2 regions of the Arthrobacter sp. SD76 genome follow, and region 2 is predicted to be linked to the other one. Evidence: riboswitches for the same ligand, from Rfam matches in the RefSeq annotation. Region 2 holds a riboswitch; the other holds the start of a gene.
The links. A riboswitch is a leader RNA that binds a small molecule or an ion and turns the genes downstream of it on or off. The one in region 2 is predicted to bind cyclic di-AMP.
Positions count from the first base shown of each region.

Region 1: linked by a shared signal. The riboswitch ahead of ACPEE0_RS08935 (LysM peptidoglycan-binding domain-containing protein) and the one ahead of ACPEE0_RS15840 (C40 family peptidase) in region 2 are both predicted to bind cyclic di-AMP.

Region 1 is NZ_JBNBLR010000001.1:1,782,127-1,789,638, forward strand. Features, by position in the region: gene ACPEE0_RS08900 (hypothetical protein) at 126-338, shown strand; gene ACPEE0_RS08905 (hypothetical protein) at 427-858, shown strand; gene ACPEE0_RS08910 (hypothetical protein) at 960-1,115, opposite strand; gene ACPEE0_RS08915 (ribonuclease Z) at 1,201-2,148, shown strand; partial or broken gene ACPEE0_RS08920 (APC family permease) at 2,145-3,582, shown strand; gene ACPEE0_RS08925 (protein adenylyltransferase SelO) at 3,579-5,054, shown strand; gene ACPEE0_RS08930 (hypothetical protein) at 5,085-5,333, opposite strand; gene ACPEE0_RS08935 (LysM peptidoglycan-binding domain-containing protein) at 5,303-5,953, opposite strand; cyclic di-AMP (ydaO/yuaA leader) riboswitch at 6,024-6,198, opposite strand; gene ACPEE0_RS08940 (coiled-coil domain-containing protein) at 6,479-7,512, shown strand, end outside.
Region 2 is NZ_JBNBLR010000001.1:3,274,055-3,281,566, forward strand. Features, by position in the region: partial or broken gene ACPEE0_RS15830 (HNH endonuclease) at 1-171, opposite strand, end outside; gene ACPEE0_RS15835 (NlpC/P60 family protein) at 463-1,233, opposite strand; gene ACPEE0_RS15840 (C40 family peptidase) at 1,391-2,068, opposite strand; cyclic di-AMP (ydaO/yuaA leader) riboswitch at 2,139-2,317, opposite strand; gene ACPEE0_RS15845 (M23 family metallopeptidase) at 2,446-3,279, opposite strand; cyclic di-AMP (ydaO/yuaA leader) riboswitch at 3,277-3,491, opposite strand; partial or broken gene ACPEE0_RS15850 (metal-dependent transcriptional regulator) at 3,629-4,323, opposite strand; partial or broken gene serC (phosphoserine transaminase) at 4,607-5,738, shown strand; gene ACPEE0_RS15860 (DUF3027 domain-containing protein) at 5,821-6,429, opposite strand; gene ACPEE0_RS15865 (cold-shock protein) at 6,436-6,819, opposite strand; gene ACPEE0_RS15870 (hypothetical protein) at 7,026-7,259, shown strand; partial or broken gene ACPEE0_RS15875 (helicase-associated domain-containing protein) at 7,271-7,512, shown strand, end outside.

The DNA.
Region 1 (7,512 bases), 1.5 Mb from region 2:
CAGCCGCTCGAACCCGCACCACCTCTCGGATCCACGAATCACGCGCGGCCCTTCCCGTCTGGCGTTTTCCCATTTAAACGGCTCACGCCTCCCTGACTTTCGACAACTTAAGATGAGGAGTTCCCATGGACCCTGGGGCGCTTCTGGCGCTGGTTGGAGGCTATATCACTGCCGCCATCGGCGTTTTCCTGCTGTACTCGCCGGTCCTTGTCCTGGTGGTCTGGCTGCTCCTCCTCGCAGGGCTGCTGCAGCTGCTGGCGTGGCCCTTTATCATCCTGTTCCGCAAACTGCGCAGGAAGCCGGAACCCCCTTCGGACGGATCCTGGTTGCTGCACTGATCCATGGGGAAAGACCCGGTTCACATCCCGCCCTTTTCATCAGTATGCTTACTATTGTTCGCCCGGAGTTCAAGAGAAAGGCATCACCATGACTGAACAGAACCTCCCCGATGACAACCTCGAGGTGGTCGAGGAAAATGATGTGCTCCTGGATGAAACCCCCGGCGCCGCTGCGTCCTTTGAGCTGGATCCCGTCAAGGGGGAGCCGGACAGCTACCCGGGCGCCGCGGAGAACAATCCGGACCGCTGGCAGGAGGATCCGCTTCTCCAAGGAGAGACTGTTTCGGGTGAAGAAGAGGATTTCCTGAGTGACCAGACGCTCCGCGACGAGACGGCGGACGCCCGGTACAACGCAGGCGATGAGCAAGTGCCGCCGGATGCGCCCACCCTCGGTGAAGCCGTGGCGGACGTCGACTTCGGCGAAAACCCGGCCGGGCCCGAGGCCGAGGCGAGTGACGACACGGAGAACTTCGGCGGGTCACCGCTCAGCGAGTTCGACCCCGAGGACCTGGAGCGCTGACAGCAGGCGGGGGCCAGCACGCCCTGGCCGAAAACGGGATCACGGCTAGACTAATAAGCAGGCTGATGAATATCAGTTGGTAGATCAGGACTTAGGGAGTTTCACATGAACTTGGGAAGCATGATCAGGAATGCCGCTGGACGATTCACGGGCAGGACCGGCACCAGCGGAACAGTCCGCGGTACCGGGATGAACGCCGCCAGGCGGACGCCGCACGCAACGGGCGGCAGGACCGGCGGCATGGCCCACAAAATCATGGGAATGCTCCGGCGGCACTAAAACCACGAAACCAGGAAGCAGGTCCCGGATACGTCCGGAACCTGCTTTTTGGTCCTTCAGAGCATGCGTGAACTCGTCATCCTCGGCACCGCGTCCCAGGTGCCCACCCGCGCCAGGAACCACAATGGGTACCTGCTGCGCTGGGATGGCGAGGGCCTGCTGTTCGATCCGGGCGAAGGAACGCAGCGGCAAATGATCCACGCGGGTGTTCCGGCAACCCACATCACGCGTATCTGCCTCACCCACGTCCACGGCGACCACTGTTACGGCCTTCCCGGCGTGCTGTCCAGGATGGCCCTCGACGGCGTGCGGCATCCCGTCCACCTGCACTATCCGGCCGCAGGCGAGGATGTGGTCCGTGCCCTGGTCTCAATCAGTTCGCCCGGCATCGATCTGCGCCTGCACCCCCACGGCGAAGCGGGAATCATCGCCGACGGCCTTGAGGTCCGGCCGCTGAAGCACCGCATCGATACCTTTGGCTACCGGCTTGTGGAACCGGACGGCCGGACCCTGCTGCCCGACCGGCTGGCGGAGGCGGGCATCGCAGGACCCGACGTCGGCCGCCTGCAGCGGGAGGGCACGCTCAACGGCGGCAGCCTTGAGGCCGTGAGCATCCACCGGCCCGGCCAGCGTTTCGCATTCGTCATGGACACCGCGCCGTGCGCCGGTGCTGAGGAACTGGCCGACGGCGCCGACCTCCTGGTTGCCGAATCAACCTTCAGCGATGACGACGCCGGCCTGGCGCAGCAATACCGCCACCTCACCGCCGGGCAGGCGGGGGAGCTGGCTTCGCGCGCCGGTGCCCGTACTTTGGTACTGACGCATTTTTCAGCCCGCTATGGCGACGACGCCACCATGCTTGCTGCCCAGGCATCCGCACGCGCCGGCACCGCCGCCGTCATGGCCGCTTCAGACCTGCAGCGCATTCCCTTTCCGCAGCGGCGCGGCCCCCGCGCCGACCTGGCACACCAGGCAATCCACCACCTGACCCGGCAAGGAGGCCGACAGTGAGCGCCACGTCCGAGGAAGTCCACGGCGTCACACCTGCGGGCGGGAGCCCGAGCTGAAACGGGTCCTGGGCCGAAACTCCTCCTGCTCTTCATCGTGGGGGACATTCTGGCGCCGGTGTCTACGCCGTCACCGGCACCATGGCCGGAACGGTGGGCGGCATCGTCTGGCTGCCGTTCCTCCTGGCTTTCGTGGTGGCGACGCTGACGGCGTTTTCCTACCTTGAACTGGTCACGCAGTATCCCCAGGCGGCGGGCGCTGCCCTGTACACGCACAAAGCCTTCGGCATTCACTTCGTCACGTTCCTGGTGGCCTTCGCAGTGGTCTGCTCCGGCATCACCAGCGCCTCCACCTCAGCCAACGTCCTGGCACAGAATTTCTTCGGCGGGCTGGAAATCAACGGAGTCATGGGTGATCCCGGCCAGGGCGTCATTACGGCCGTCGCCCTGGCATTCATGCTCCTGCTGGCCGCCATCAACCTGCGGGGCGTGGGGGAGAGCGTCAAGTTCAACGTGGTGCTCACCCTGGTGGAAATGGTGGCGCTAAGCATCGTGATCGGCGTCGGGTTCTTCGTCATGGCCCAGGGCACGGGCAACCCCGGCGAGATCTTCGTCTTCAACGACTACCAGGACAAAGGCCTGTTCCTCGCCGTCACCGCCGCCACCTCCATCGCATTCTTCGCCATGGTGGGTTTTGAGGACTCGGTGAACATGGTGGAGGAAACCCGCCATCCCGAAAAGATCTTCCCCGGACCATGCTGACCGGCCTCGGCATCGCCGTGCTGCTGTACATGCTGGTTGCCGTGTCCGTGGTCAGTGTCCTCTCGCCCACCGAACTGGAGGGCATCCGCGAAGCCGAAGGCGCCGCACTGCTCGAGGTGGTGCACAAGGGCTCACCGGACTTTCCCATCGACCGGATCTTCCCGTTCCTGGCCGTCTTCGCCGTGGCCAACACGGCACTGATCAACATGCTCATGGCCAGCCGGCTGATCTACGGCCTGGCCCGCCAGCAGGTCCTGCCGCATCCCCTGGGCAAGGTCCTGCCGGTCCGCCGCACCCCGTGGGCGGGCATTGCCTTCTCCACCGTCCTTGCCCTGGGGCTCATCCTCTACGTGACCAGCGATCCGGAAAGCAACATTGTCGCCAACCTTTCCGGCACAACGGCGTTCCTGCTGCTGTGCGTCTTCACCGTCGTCAACGTGGCGTGCCTGGTGCTGCGGAGGAAACGGGATCCGAACCGGAAAGTCTTCTTCACCTCGCCCGGCCCCCTGCCCTGGTCGCTGCCATCCTTTGCGCCTTCCTGGCCGGGCCGTGGGTGGGACGGAACGTGATCCAGTACGAGATAGCCGGCGGACTGATGGCCATCGGCGTGGTCCTCTGGCTCGCCACCTGGCTGATCAACCGCCGGACCAACCGCGGGGATAGGGTTAACCCATGACTGCCGCTGCAGAATCAACCGTCACTTTCGACAGCCGCTTCGCCAGCGAACTGGCAGATATGGCAGTTCCCTGGCAGGCGGAGGAAGCCCCGGAGCCCCGGCTCCTGGTCTTCAACGACGCCCTCGCGGAAGAACTCGGGCTGGATGCCCGCTACCTGCGCAGCCCGGAAGGCGTGCGGTTGCTGCTGGGCAACCACGTGCCGGAAGGGGCCGCTCCGGTGGCCCAGGCCTACGCCGGCCACCAGTTCGGCGGCTACTCACCCCTCCTCGGGGACGGACGCGCCCTCCTGCTCGGCGAAATCGTGGACGCCAACGGCCGCCTGCGCGATATCCACCTCAAAGGCTCGGGCCGCACACCGTTCGCGCGGGCAGGGGACGGCCGTGCCGTCGTCGGGCCCATGCTCCGTGAATACCTCGTCAGTGAGGCAATGCACGCGCTGGGCATTCCCACCACCAGGTCGCTCGCCGTCGTCGGCACCGGACGCATGGTGCGCCGGGACGACATGCTGCCCGGGGCGGTCCTGGCCAGGGTGGCCGGCAGCCACCTGCGGGTGGGAAGTTTCCAGTACGCGCGGGCCACGGACAACCTCGAGCTGCTGCGCCGCCTTGCGGACCACGCCATCAGCCGGCATTACCCTGCCGCCGCCGAGGCAGACAATCCCTATCTTGCGCTGTTCCGGGCGGTGGTGTCGGCCCAGGCCGCGCTCGTGGCGCAGTGGATGCTGGTGGGCTTCGTCCACGGCGTGATGAACACGGACAACATGACCATTTCCGGGGAGACCATCGACTACGGCCCCTGCGCATTCATGGACGACTTCAACCCGGCCGCCGTTTACAGTTCCATTGATGTGGGCGGGCGGTACGCCTATGCCAACCAGCCGGTCATCGCCGAATGGAACCTGGCCCGCCTCGCCGAGTCGATCCTCCCGCTGATCGACGAGGACCAGGAGCAGGCTGTCGCTCCCGCCGTGGAGGCGCTGGGCGAATTCCGCAGGCAGTACAGCGATGCGTGGTTCAACGGAATGCAGGCCAAGCTGGGCCTGCCGGCCGTCCCCGCGGGAAGCCCTGAAGCCGAAGCGGCGTCCGAACTGGTGGACGGCGTGGTAGCGATCCTGAAGGACGGCCCCGTGGACTACACCCGGTTCTTCCGCAACCTGGGCGAAGCGGCGCGCGGAAATGAACGGCCGGTCCGCGGCATGGTCATGGACCTCGCGGCATTCGATTCCTGGGCCGGCCGCTGGCGGTCCATGAAGCCGGACGCGGACCGGATGGACCGGGTAAACCCCGTGTACATTCCGCGGAACCACCTGGTGGAAGAGGCCCTGGCTGCAGCCACCGGGGGCGACCTGGAGCCACTGAACAGGCTCCTGGAAGCAGTGCGTGCCCCCTATGAAGAGCGCCCCGGCCTGGAACGCTACGCCGAAGGGGCCCCGGAAGACTTCGGCAAGTACATGACGTTCTGCGGTACGTGACAGAAAGAGCCGGACTCTGCCGGAAGCACATTAACGGGCAAGGGCGGCGGCCGGGAATTCCCGGCCGCCGCCCTTGTCTCTGTACTGCGTTGTTGCGGCTGCCTCAGCTGCGCCGGGTGACGAGGCTACCCGGACGAAGGAAGCTCCACTGAGCCAGCTGATGGAGTGGACTTCGGTCTTGTAGCCGTCCACGCCGCCGCTGACAACCTGGCCGTCGCCGGCGTAGACGCCCACGTGGCCGGCAGTGATCACCAGGTCGCCGGGGGCGGGGGTGCCCACGGTGGTGCCGTACTGGTAGAACTGGCCGGAGCCAGGTCACCGACGGACAGGCCAACGGAGCGCAGTGCCTTCTCCACCATGGCGGTGCAGTCCTGCTGCACGCCCAGCTGGCTGTAGGCGGAAGCCAGGATGGCTGCGCCGGTGCCGGTGCCGGTAGCGGCCGGGGCGGGGGCCGGGGCAACGGCGGCGGAGGCGTAGTTCACGGTGGTTCCGGTGCTCGCCAGGGCCGGTGCGGCCGGAGCAGGCGCAGCAGCAGGTGCCACGTAGCCGGCGCCCGGAATGGTGATCTGGTCACCGGGGTAGATGATGGTGGAAATATCCAGGCCGTTGGCGGCCAGCACGTCGTTCAGGCTGACGCCATGTGCAGCCGAGATGGCACCCAGGGTATCGCCGGAGACCACGGTGTAGACGTTGCCGGCGGCGGGGGCTGCGGCAGCAGGAGCAGCCACGGCAGCGGCCGGAGCGCTGTACGCCTGGACGCTAGCGGTTTCGGTGGTGTCCGGGCCGGTCACGCCAGCGTGGGCGGGAGCTCCAACACCGAACGCAATGCCGGACGCAGCGGCAACTGCGAGCACCGGACGGCTGAGCGTCCGGGCCTGGGACTTTGCGGAAGCAGCCAAGCCCTGGAGCGCGATTGAGCGGGCCGGAGTCGCGCGGTGACGGGCGGTAGGAAAATTTTTTTGACACGTGTGATCGCCTCTCCCATGCCTGCGGGGTGAGCTGTCGGGTTCGGGTTGGAGATACCCGGCCGAAGGGCGACCGCCCGTAATGGACGAAGGCGCTGTCGACTTAACCCCAAGGCCACAAATGGCCGTGGAAACTTGGTTCCCCGTCCCTGCCAGCTGGAAAGCGGTTGAATCCCGTATCAGTGGCAGGGCTCGGCATACTGATGGGAATGTCCCGTTTTGGGAGGGACACCTGAAGACCATAACCCGGCCCCGGAGCAATTGTCACGTTTGGGTAACATCCGAGGCGCTTCTATCATATTAAGCAAATGTCTGGAGTTTCATACCACATCCGGTTGACCTCGGGTGATATCGAGCGTCCGGCGCGGCCTGTTATTTGTGTCACAAAGTCATAAAGACAAAGCAGGCTAGCGGTCTTAACCCTCAACCTCGCATTGAAACCCGATAGGCTTCGGAACTATGCGCCTGATCGGAAGCATGCTGATGCCCCCGCTGCTGGGAGGGGTGCTGGCCCTCGCCCTGGCCGGCCCGTCCGCCCTGCTTCCGGCGTCCGCGGACGACGCCCCGCCGGGCGGGTATCCCTCGTGGGAGGACGTGCAGAAAGCGCAGCAGTCGGAAGCCGGCAAGGCGGCCGAAATCGAGAAGATCACAGGCCTGCTGCAAGGCCTGCAATCCGAATCCGAAACGCTCGGGGCAGCCGCCGTCGTATCTGCGGCCGATTATGCACTGGCCGACGCCGCCCTGCAGTCCGCAACAGCCAGGGTGGATGCCCTTGCCGGCCAGGCTGCCGAGGCAAATGCGGAGTTGCAGCGGCATCAGCAGGCGATTGGTGCGCTGGCCGCCAGGTCGTACAAAACCGGCGGAACCACCATGGGACTCTTTGTGGCACTGGAAGCCCTTGAGAACAACAGCATCCACGGTCTCAACGTGGTTGAAGTCGTGGAAGCCAAGACCGCGGACCTGGTCAGCCGGGCGGAGGCCGCCGGAAAGGCCACCGCTGCCCTGGCGGAGCAGGAAAAGGCCGCCCGGGCGGAGCGTGAACGCCTGTCCGGAGAGGCGAAGGCCAAACTGGACGCTGCCCGTTCCGCCCAGGACGCGGTGGCCCGCCAGGTCGCCGAAGAGCAGCGGCGCAGTGGAGAGTTGACCGCCCAGTTGGCATCCCTCAAGGGCACGACGGCGGCGCTTGAGGGCGAATACCGGCAAGGCCGGGTGGCGCTTGCGGCCTATGAGGCGGCGCAGGCAGCCAAACGCGCCGCTGCCGAGGAGCAGGCCCGCCGGCAGGCAGCTGCAGATGCCGCCCTTGCCGCTGCGCAAAAACCTCCCGCTCCGCCAAACCCGGCCCCGGCGGCACCGGTGCCAGTAAACCCCCCGCCGGTAAATCCGGCACCGTTCAACCCCAACCCGGCCCCGGCGAACCCCGTCCCCGTTGCCCCTGCGCCGGCAAGCCCCGCCCCGCCTGCCGTCGTCGTACCCTCCGTGCCGGGCGGCGCCGT
Region 2 (7,512 bases):
GCGGTTGAGGAGGATTACCGAGGGGCGGCCCAGTATTTCCTGTGGACCCACCACGGGGTCGTCCCCTTCGGCCACCACGCTCGCTTTGCCCGTGAGCACAAGCACCAGCGCCCGGCGGAAAGTCACAACCGCCAGCGGTTCATATCCAGCATTCAGAACGAGAGTGCGCATGCACGTACCTCTTCACGGCCGCACCCGTCAGGGGCACGAGGGCCGGCTGCCCTCGGCATGTCCGGGCTATGGATCGACATCACAAGAGTAAACACAGAAGCGCATTATCAGGTAATCGCCGTCCCGGAAGAATTGTCCCGGACCCGCCAGCAGGCCACCGCCAACGGCGCAAGCACGCGCCTGCCCGAGGCGGCTGCCGCTGCAGTTTAAAGGGGAAGGACCCCTGTCTTGCGGGCAGGGGTCCTTGCTCCATCGCCGGCCGTCGGGGGCTTCGGCCGGAAACGGAGGGTTCTAGTCGACGCGGATGAACACCGGGCCGGAGCCAACGTTGGCGCTGAAGACAACAGTCTGGTTGCCGTTGTAGCCGCCGTGGACTGCCTGGCCGTTGCCTGCGTAAACAGCGATGTGTGCCATGCCGGCGCCGCCGTCAGCGTAGTAGATCAGGTCGCCGGGCTGGGCCTCGGCCGCGCTCACGGTGCGACCCAGGGACAGGTAACCTGCGGGCCAGTCGTGGAAGTTGATGCCGACCGCGGCCAGGGAGTTGGTAACCAGCATCGTGCAGTCCTGCATGACACCAAGCTGGGCGTACGCGGCGGACAGGATGGCTGCGCCCTTGCCGCTGGCGGAAGCCGGTGCGGCGGGGGCCGACGCAGCGGAAACGGTGGCGGTGACCTTGGGAGCGGCAGCCGGCTGGGCAGCGGGGGCAGGGGCCGGCGCGGCTTCCTCCACCTCAACCTCGGGTTCTTCCACAACCACGGGAGCAGGCGTGGTGGTCACGGCCGGCTTCTCGTAGGTGATGGCGATGGTGGAAGCCGCGGAAATGGGCGCTTCGATAGCGGATTCAACTTCCAGGGCGGACGCCGGGGCCGAGTCGCGCTGGAAGTTGGCGTCGGCAGCGTTGGCCGCGATGCCGCTGGTCAGGACGAGACCGGAAGCCGCGGCGATCACGGCGGCCTGGCGTCCTACGCCGCCGGCGTTGTCGCCCACAGCCTTGGCAATGATGGCGATCGAGCTGGTTTTAGTGACCTCGGCGCGGTGCCGTGCGGTAGCACGAGTAGTCATCAGTTCTCTCTTTCGATTTCCTCGGGCCTGTGGGCAACCGAGAGTTTGGACGCGCCGGCATCTTGGGGGTACGTCGGCGCGCCCCGAACGGGGATGGTGATCTAGCGAAAAATTGCGGGCAAAGAAATAGTTCCCGGGGCCGAAGCCCCAAGAACTATTAGCCTGCGAGGGTGTAGAAGGAGGAGGAGCCGGTGGCGGCTACGGAGTGCAGAAGCGTCCCCTGGGAAGGGTTGAGGGCGCTGATCATCATGCCGTTGCCGACGTAGATGCCGACGTGCGCGCCGCCGTTCTGCATCACCAGGTCACCCGGCTGGGGGGTGGAGGTGGGGGTCATGGCGGTCCATGCGTTCACGCGGGGGATGCTGATGCCGGCCTGGGCGTAAACCCACTGGGTGAAGCCCGAGCAGTCCCAACCGGAGGTGGGGCTGGTGCCTCCCCAGACGTAGGGGCTGCCGATGCCGGTGTAGGCGATGGCGGCGAGGCCGGAAGTTGCCGCAGAAGCGGTGGCAGCAACAGCCTTTTCCGCCACGGTCGATGCGGTGGAAGCGGCGGCCTCGTCCTCGTCGTCAGAGGTGGACTGCGGGGTCACCCGTTCGACAACGGGAGCGGCGACGGTGGTGACCACCGGCCGCTCGAAGGACACGGTGGCGGTGGGTGCTGCGGTGACTGCAAGGGCGGTCTGCGCGGAACCGGACTCGGTGGAAGCGGAGATGCCGGCGGTGGTGTCCGCGGCGGTGGCCGGCAGTCCCATGCCAAGGACAAGGCCGGACGCGGCTGCAACTACAGCAGCCTGGCGACCCACTGTCCCGGCGTTGGCACTAACGGCCTTGGACACTGCGTCCAAAGGGTTGGTACGAACCGGTTGCGCACGGTGGCGCGCAGAATTCTGGCGTGAAGACACGAAGGTAGCCTCTCCCAATGCCTGCGAGGTGAGCTGTCGGATTCGGATGGGAGTCACCCGGCCGCGCCGCTTCAAGGAAGCTTTGCGACTTAACCCCAAGGCCTTCCGTGAAGAAGGCCAAAATTGGTTCCCCCGCCCCTGCCAGACGATGAAATGCGAACGGACCTTGAGCGGTGGCAGAGTTAGGCAATCCGCACAAGAGCGTCAACTTCGGAAAAGTTGACGCGAGTTAGACGGTACAGGAGTTTCGAGCGAATGTCACATTCAGGTCACGACTGGTCACGCTAATTCGAGAGTCAGCCATCATTTGACTAGAGCCAGCCTGTCGGATCCACGACTTCGCCGTTGACCTGCACTTCGAAGTGCAGGTGGCAGCCGGTGGAGGCTCCGGTGGTGCCGCTCAGTGCCACAACGTCGCCGCGCGAGACCGTCTGGCCTTCGGACACATTGAACGACGAGAGGTGGTTGTAAGTGGTCTCCAGGCCGTTACCGTGGTCGATCACCACACGGTTGCCGCCACCGAACTGGTGCCAGCCGACGAACGTTACGGTGCCGGTGGCGGCCGCGAGGACAGAGGTGCCGCACTGGGCAACATAGTCCTGACCGCGGTGGAAGTCGCCGGATCCGCCGGTGATGGGGCTGACGCGGTAACCGAAGGGGGAGGCTGTGCTCATCGACGCCAGCGGGGCGCCCAGGCTTCCTGCGGAAGCGGCCCGGGAAACGGCGCCGGCGGACTGTGCGCTCAGGAGCTGCTTGAGCTTGCCGTCCGGGTCTGCCTGGGTCACGACGGCCGAGCGGCTGAAGTCGATCTGGGCCCCGGCCTCGGCAGAAATCGCGGGCTGCGGGGTGACGGCCGAGGCTGCAACTGGAGCTATGCCCGCCTCATCGGTGGCCATGACCGGGCTGGTGGCCGGGACAGTGACGGTGAGCACCAGGCCGGTGGCAGCCAGGGCCACGCCGGCCTTCTGGCCAATACCGCTCGCCGAGGCAAACTCGGTGATCTGCCGGAACGGACCCCGACGGCGGCGCGCATCACGGTGGAGATCGCGGGGGCGCTCCGTGTGGATGACTTCGACGACACGCGGCGCCGAAGCGGGGCCTGCCGCGCGGCGGCGCCCCTGGAGGTCTGCATGGACAAGAAGGATTCCTCTCTGGAAAGCCTGCGAAGTTAGCTGTCGGATTCGGGTCAGAGAGTTCAAAGACCCGGTCCGCCGTAAGCAAGCTTCGGCACAGAGATATCCCGCTGAGGGATTCCTTCACTGGAAGAGGCTTGCTGCTGACGGACTTCACCCCAAGGCAGTCCCCCGCTGCCGCTTGTGGTTCCCCCGCCTCTGCCAGTTATTGACTCGTGCTCCCGATCCGCTGGCAGAGCTCGGCTCCGGATCAGGTAACGCTTTTGTATCAACGCTCGGTTCAACTATAGGGGCTTAAGGCCCTTGGTAACAATTCCGTTATCTTGGCGTTACCGACGTCACGCTGCGGCGGAAAGACTTCCTAGCGGACGTGAACGAACACGTGCGCGGCAACTTCAGGCGGAAGTTCCAGGGCGCCTTCAATGCCCGGCACCCGGACCGAGATGTAGTCCCCACGCGCTCCAGGGTTACCGCGGCGCCCGGGCGGATGCCGCCCTCATCAAGCTGGGACAGCAGTTCCGGCTCTACCTGGATGGGCTCCGCCAGCCGGCTGACCGTGACCTCCGACGCAGGCCCGTAGGACTTCATGGCTTCCAGGAGGCTGGTCACCGTATCGGTGGAGGCAAGGGAGGGCTGGCCACCAAGCGCGGCAAGGCCCGGAATCGGGTTGCCGTATGGCGATTCGGTGGGATGGTCCAGCATCTCGTAGATGCGCCGCTCCACCCGTTCGCTCATCACATGCTCCCAGCGGCAGGCTTCGTCATGCACATAGGCCCAGTCCAGCCCGATCACGTCGGCCAGGAGCCGCTCCGCCAGGCGGTGCTTCCGCATGACCTCGGTGGCGCGCTTGCGGCCGATTTCGGTGAGCTCCAGGTGGCGGTCGCCGGAGACCACCACCAGCCCGTCACGCTCCATCCTGCCGATGGTCTGGGACACCGTGGGACCCGAGTGGCGCAGGCGTTCCGCGATACGGGCCCGCAGGGCGACGATGTTCTCTTCTTCCAGCTCCAGAATGGTCCGAAGGTACATCTCCGTAGTGTCGATCAGATCCGTCATCCAGCTCAGCTCCTCGAGCGCAGTACCTTGCGTTGTCCCACCGTATCGCTGTTCACCGCGACGTAGTCCGTTGGCTAGCTTAGCCTATTTTGACTTAGTCCGAATAGTTGGAAGCCGCCCGCGAGGCCGTCTCAGTGGCTGGACTATGACGGTTCCGGTTCCCGCCCAAACAGCTGTTCAGGCAGAATGGGAAAGGCCTTCGATGCAGTCATCGCCGACTGCGCGCCAGCGACCATCCACCCGTCCGGACCTCAGCCGCGTCCACGCCGAAATTGGAGCCCCCGTGAGCGAACCAAGCATCACTATTCCTGCCGACCTCCTTCCCAAGGACGGGCGGTTCGGGCGCCGGACCTTCCAAAGTCCGCCAGGAGCAGATTGATGCGCTGTCCGCCGCATCGAAGAACATCCTGGGCACCTCCCACCGGCAGGCACCGGTCAAGAACCTTGTCGGTTCAGTCCGCGAGGGCCTCAGCCAGTTCTTCCGCGCCCCGGAAGGATACGAGGTTGTCCTGGGCGTGGGCGGTTCCACTGCGTTCTGGGATGTTGCCAGCTTCGGCCTGGTGGAGAAGAAGGCACAGCACCTGTCCTTCGGTGAGTTCGGTTCCAAGTTTGCGGCCGCCACCAACAAGGCGCCGTTCCTGGACGCCTCCTCCATCATCAAGTCCGAGCCCGGCACCCGGCCCGCGGCGCAGGCAGAAGCCGGCGTTGACGTGTATGCCTGGCCGCAGAACGAGACCTCCACGGGCGTAGCCGCTCCGGTCAAGCGGGTGGCAGGTGCGGATGAGGGTTCCCTGGTGCTGGTGGATGCCACCTCCGCGGCCGGCGGCCTGGACGTCGATGTGGCGGAGAGCGACGTCTACTACTTTGCCCCGCAGAAGAACTTTGCCTCCGACGGCGGCCTGTGGCTTGGGCTGTTCTCCCCCGCTGCCCTGGAGCGCGCCGCGCGGATCAAGGCAAGCGGCCGCTGGATTCCCGACTTCCTGGACCTGCAGACGGCCATTGACAACTCGCGCCTCAACCAGACGTACAACACCCCGTCCCTGTCCACCCTGGTGACCCTGGACGCCCAGGTGCAGTGGCTGAACTCAAACGGCGGGCTGGACTTCGCTGCCGCCCGGACGGCCGACTCGGCAGGACGCATCTACAGCTGGGCCGACGCCGCCGAGTTCGCCACGCCCTTCGTGGCCAACCCGGATGAGCGCTCCAACGTCATTGCCACCATCGACTTCGATGAATCCGTGGATGCCGCCGTTGTAGCCAAGGTCCTGCGCGCCAACGGCATCGTGGACACTGAGCCGTACCGGAAGCTTGGCCGCAACCAGCTCCGGATTGCGACGTTCGTTGCCATCGAGCCGGATGACGTCTCCGCACTGCTGGCCAGCATCGACTACGTGGTGGGCGAACTCCGCAAGTAGCCTTTCCTTAAGTCGGACGGCGCCGCCCGGGTTTCGCCCGGACGGCGCCGTCTGTGTTTCCCGTCAAGGGGACGTCCAGCAGTTACTCCCTGCCGGCGTCGTTCGCCGAAGGCTGCGGGGCAGGTTCATCCGTGTAATCGGCATCGGAGGCGTCGGATCCGGTGAACCCGGCATCAGCGTCAGGTTCCGCAACCGCTGCGCCGGACGCCGGTTCGCTGTCAGCTTCGGTGGCTTCCGGCTCCTGCTGCTGCTCGTCCTCCGGCCGGACACGCTCAGCCCACGGCACCCACTCCGGAGCGAGGATCGAGTCCTCGGACGGCAGCAGGCCCAGCTCGCTGACGGTGACCACCTTGGAACGGGAGTTGCGCGTCACCACCGCGTACCACTGCCAGCCCACGTAGCCCGCCAGCTTGGACTCGAACAGGTGCGTGACCAGGCGGTCGCCTTCGCTCTTGGCTGCGAGGTGCCGTCCGATGTCCGCGGCGGCGGTGATGCCTTCCAGCGCGGTGCGGGCCGTCTCCACGGCACCGGCGAGGAAGGCGTCCGGCTTGCCGGTCCGCCATACTGGCACGCCGGCCCGGCGCTTGGGCGCGTTCCTGGCCACCGCCGGGGCTGTTCCCGCGGCAGGAGCGGTCGCGGCGCCTGCAGTGTCCTGCACCTGCGTCTGCGGCTGTTCAGCTTCCGGACTCATCGGCTGCTAAACGTCCAGCTCGTCGGCAACCTTACGCAGGGCAGCCGCGATGGCCTTGCCCTTGTTGCCTTCCGGGTATTTTCCTTTGGACAGCGTGCCGGACAGGTTGTCCAGCACGCTCACCAGGTCCTGGACCAGCGGCGCGAGGTCCCGGGCGGAGGGCCGCTTGGCCTTGGCGATGGACGGCGTCTTGTCCAGCACCCGCAGGCCCAGGGCCTGGGCGCCCTTGCGGCCGTCGGCCACTCCGAACTCCACGCGGGTGCCGGCCTTGAGCTCCGTCACGCCCTCAGGCAGCGACGATTTGGGCAGGAAAACCTCCTGGCCGTCCTCGCCTGCGAGGAACCCGAAGCCCTTGTCCTTGTCATACCACTTGACCTTGCCGGTAGGCACGTAATCAACCTTCTTCTTCTACTGTCATGAGACACAGCCAGCCGCCACCGCATCCGCATTGTTGTGCGGGTTCAAGGTATGGCCGCTCTAACCGTGTTGGTCTGTATCCTTCAAGGTTATCCTGCCCGGTGCCCTATTCACGCTTTCAACAGGGGCCGGGTAACAGCGTTCACGCCGGGCGCCCGGGGCGCTGTAGCGTTACGTCCATGACACCCTCGCGCTACCGGCGGCCCATCATGATCGCGGCCGCAGTCATTGCAGTGCTTTCCCTGGCGGCAGTGGGAGCAGTGATGGCCCTCGCTTTTGCCGGCTCGGTGGCGCCGTCATGGGTGACCTACGCGGCGCTGTACGGCCTGCCGGTGGCGTTCCTCCTCATGCTCTTCCTCGTCCTCGACAGTGTTGCCGGGCGGCGCCGGGCAGGAAAGCCGGACCAGCGGTAACGTTGGGACTGATGTCCCTCATACGCGCGCTCGGCAAGGATCTTGAGTCACGCAGCGACGACTCGTTGCGTGCGCTGTTCGCCGCGCGGCCGGACCTGCTCTCCCCCGCTGTTCCCGATTTCTCCGCCCTCGCTGCCCGGGCAAGTTCCCGGGTCAGCGTCCAGCGGGCCCTTGAACGGCTCAACCGGCCACAGATGCAGGTGCTGGAAACCCTTCACCTGTGCACCAACACGGATACCGAGCACAGTGCTTC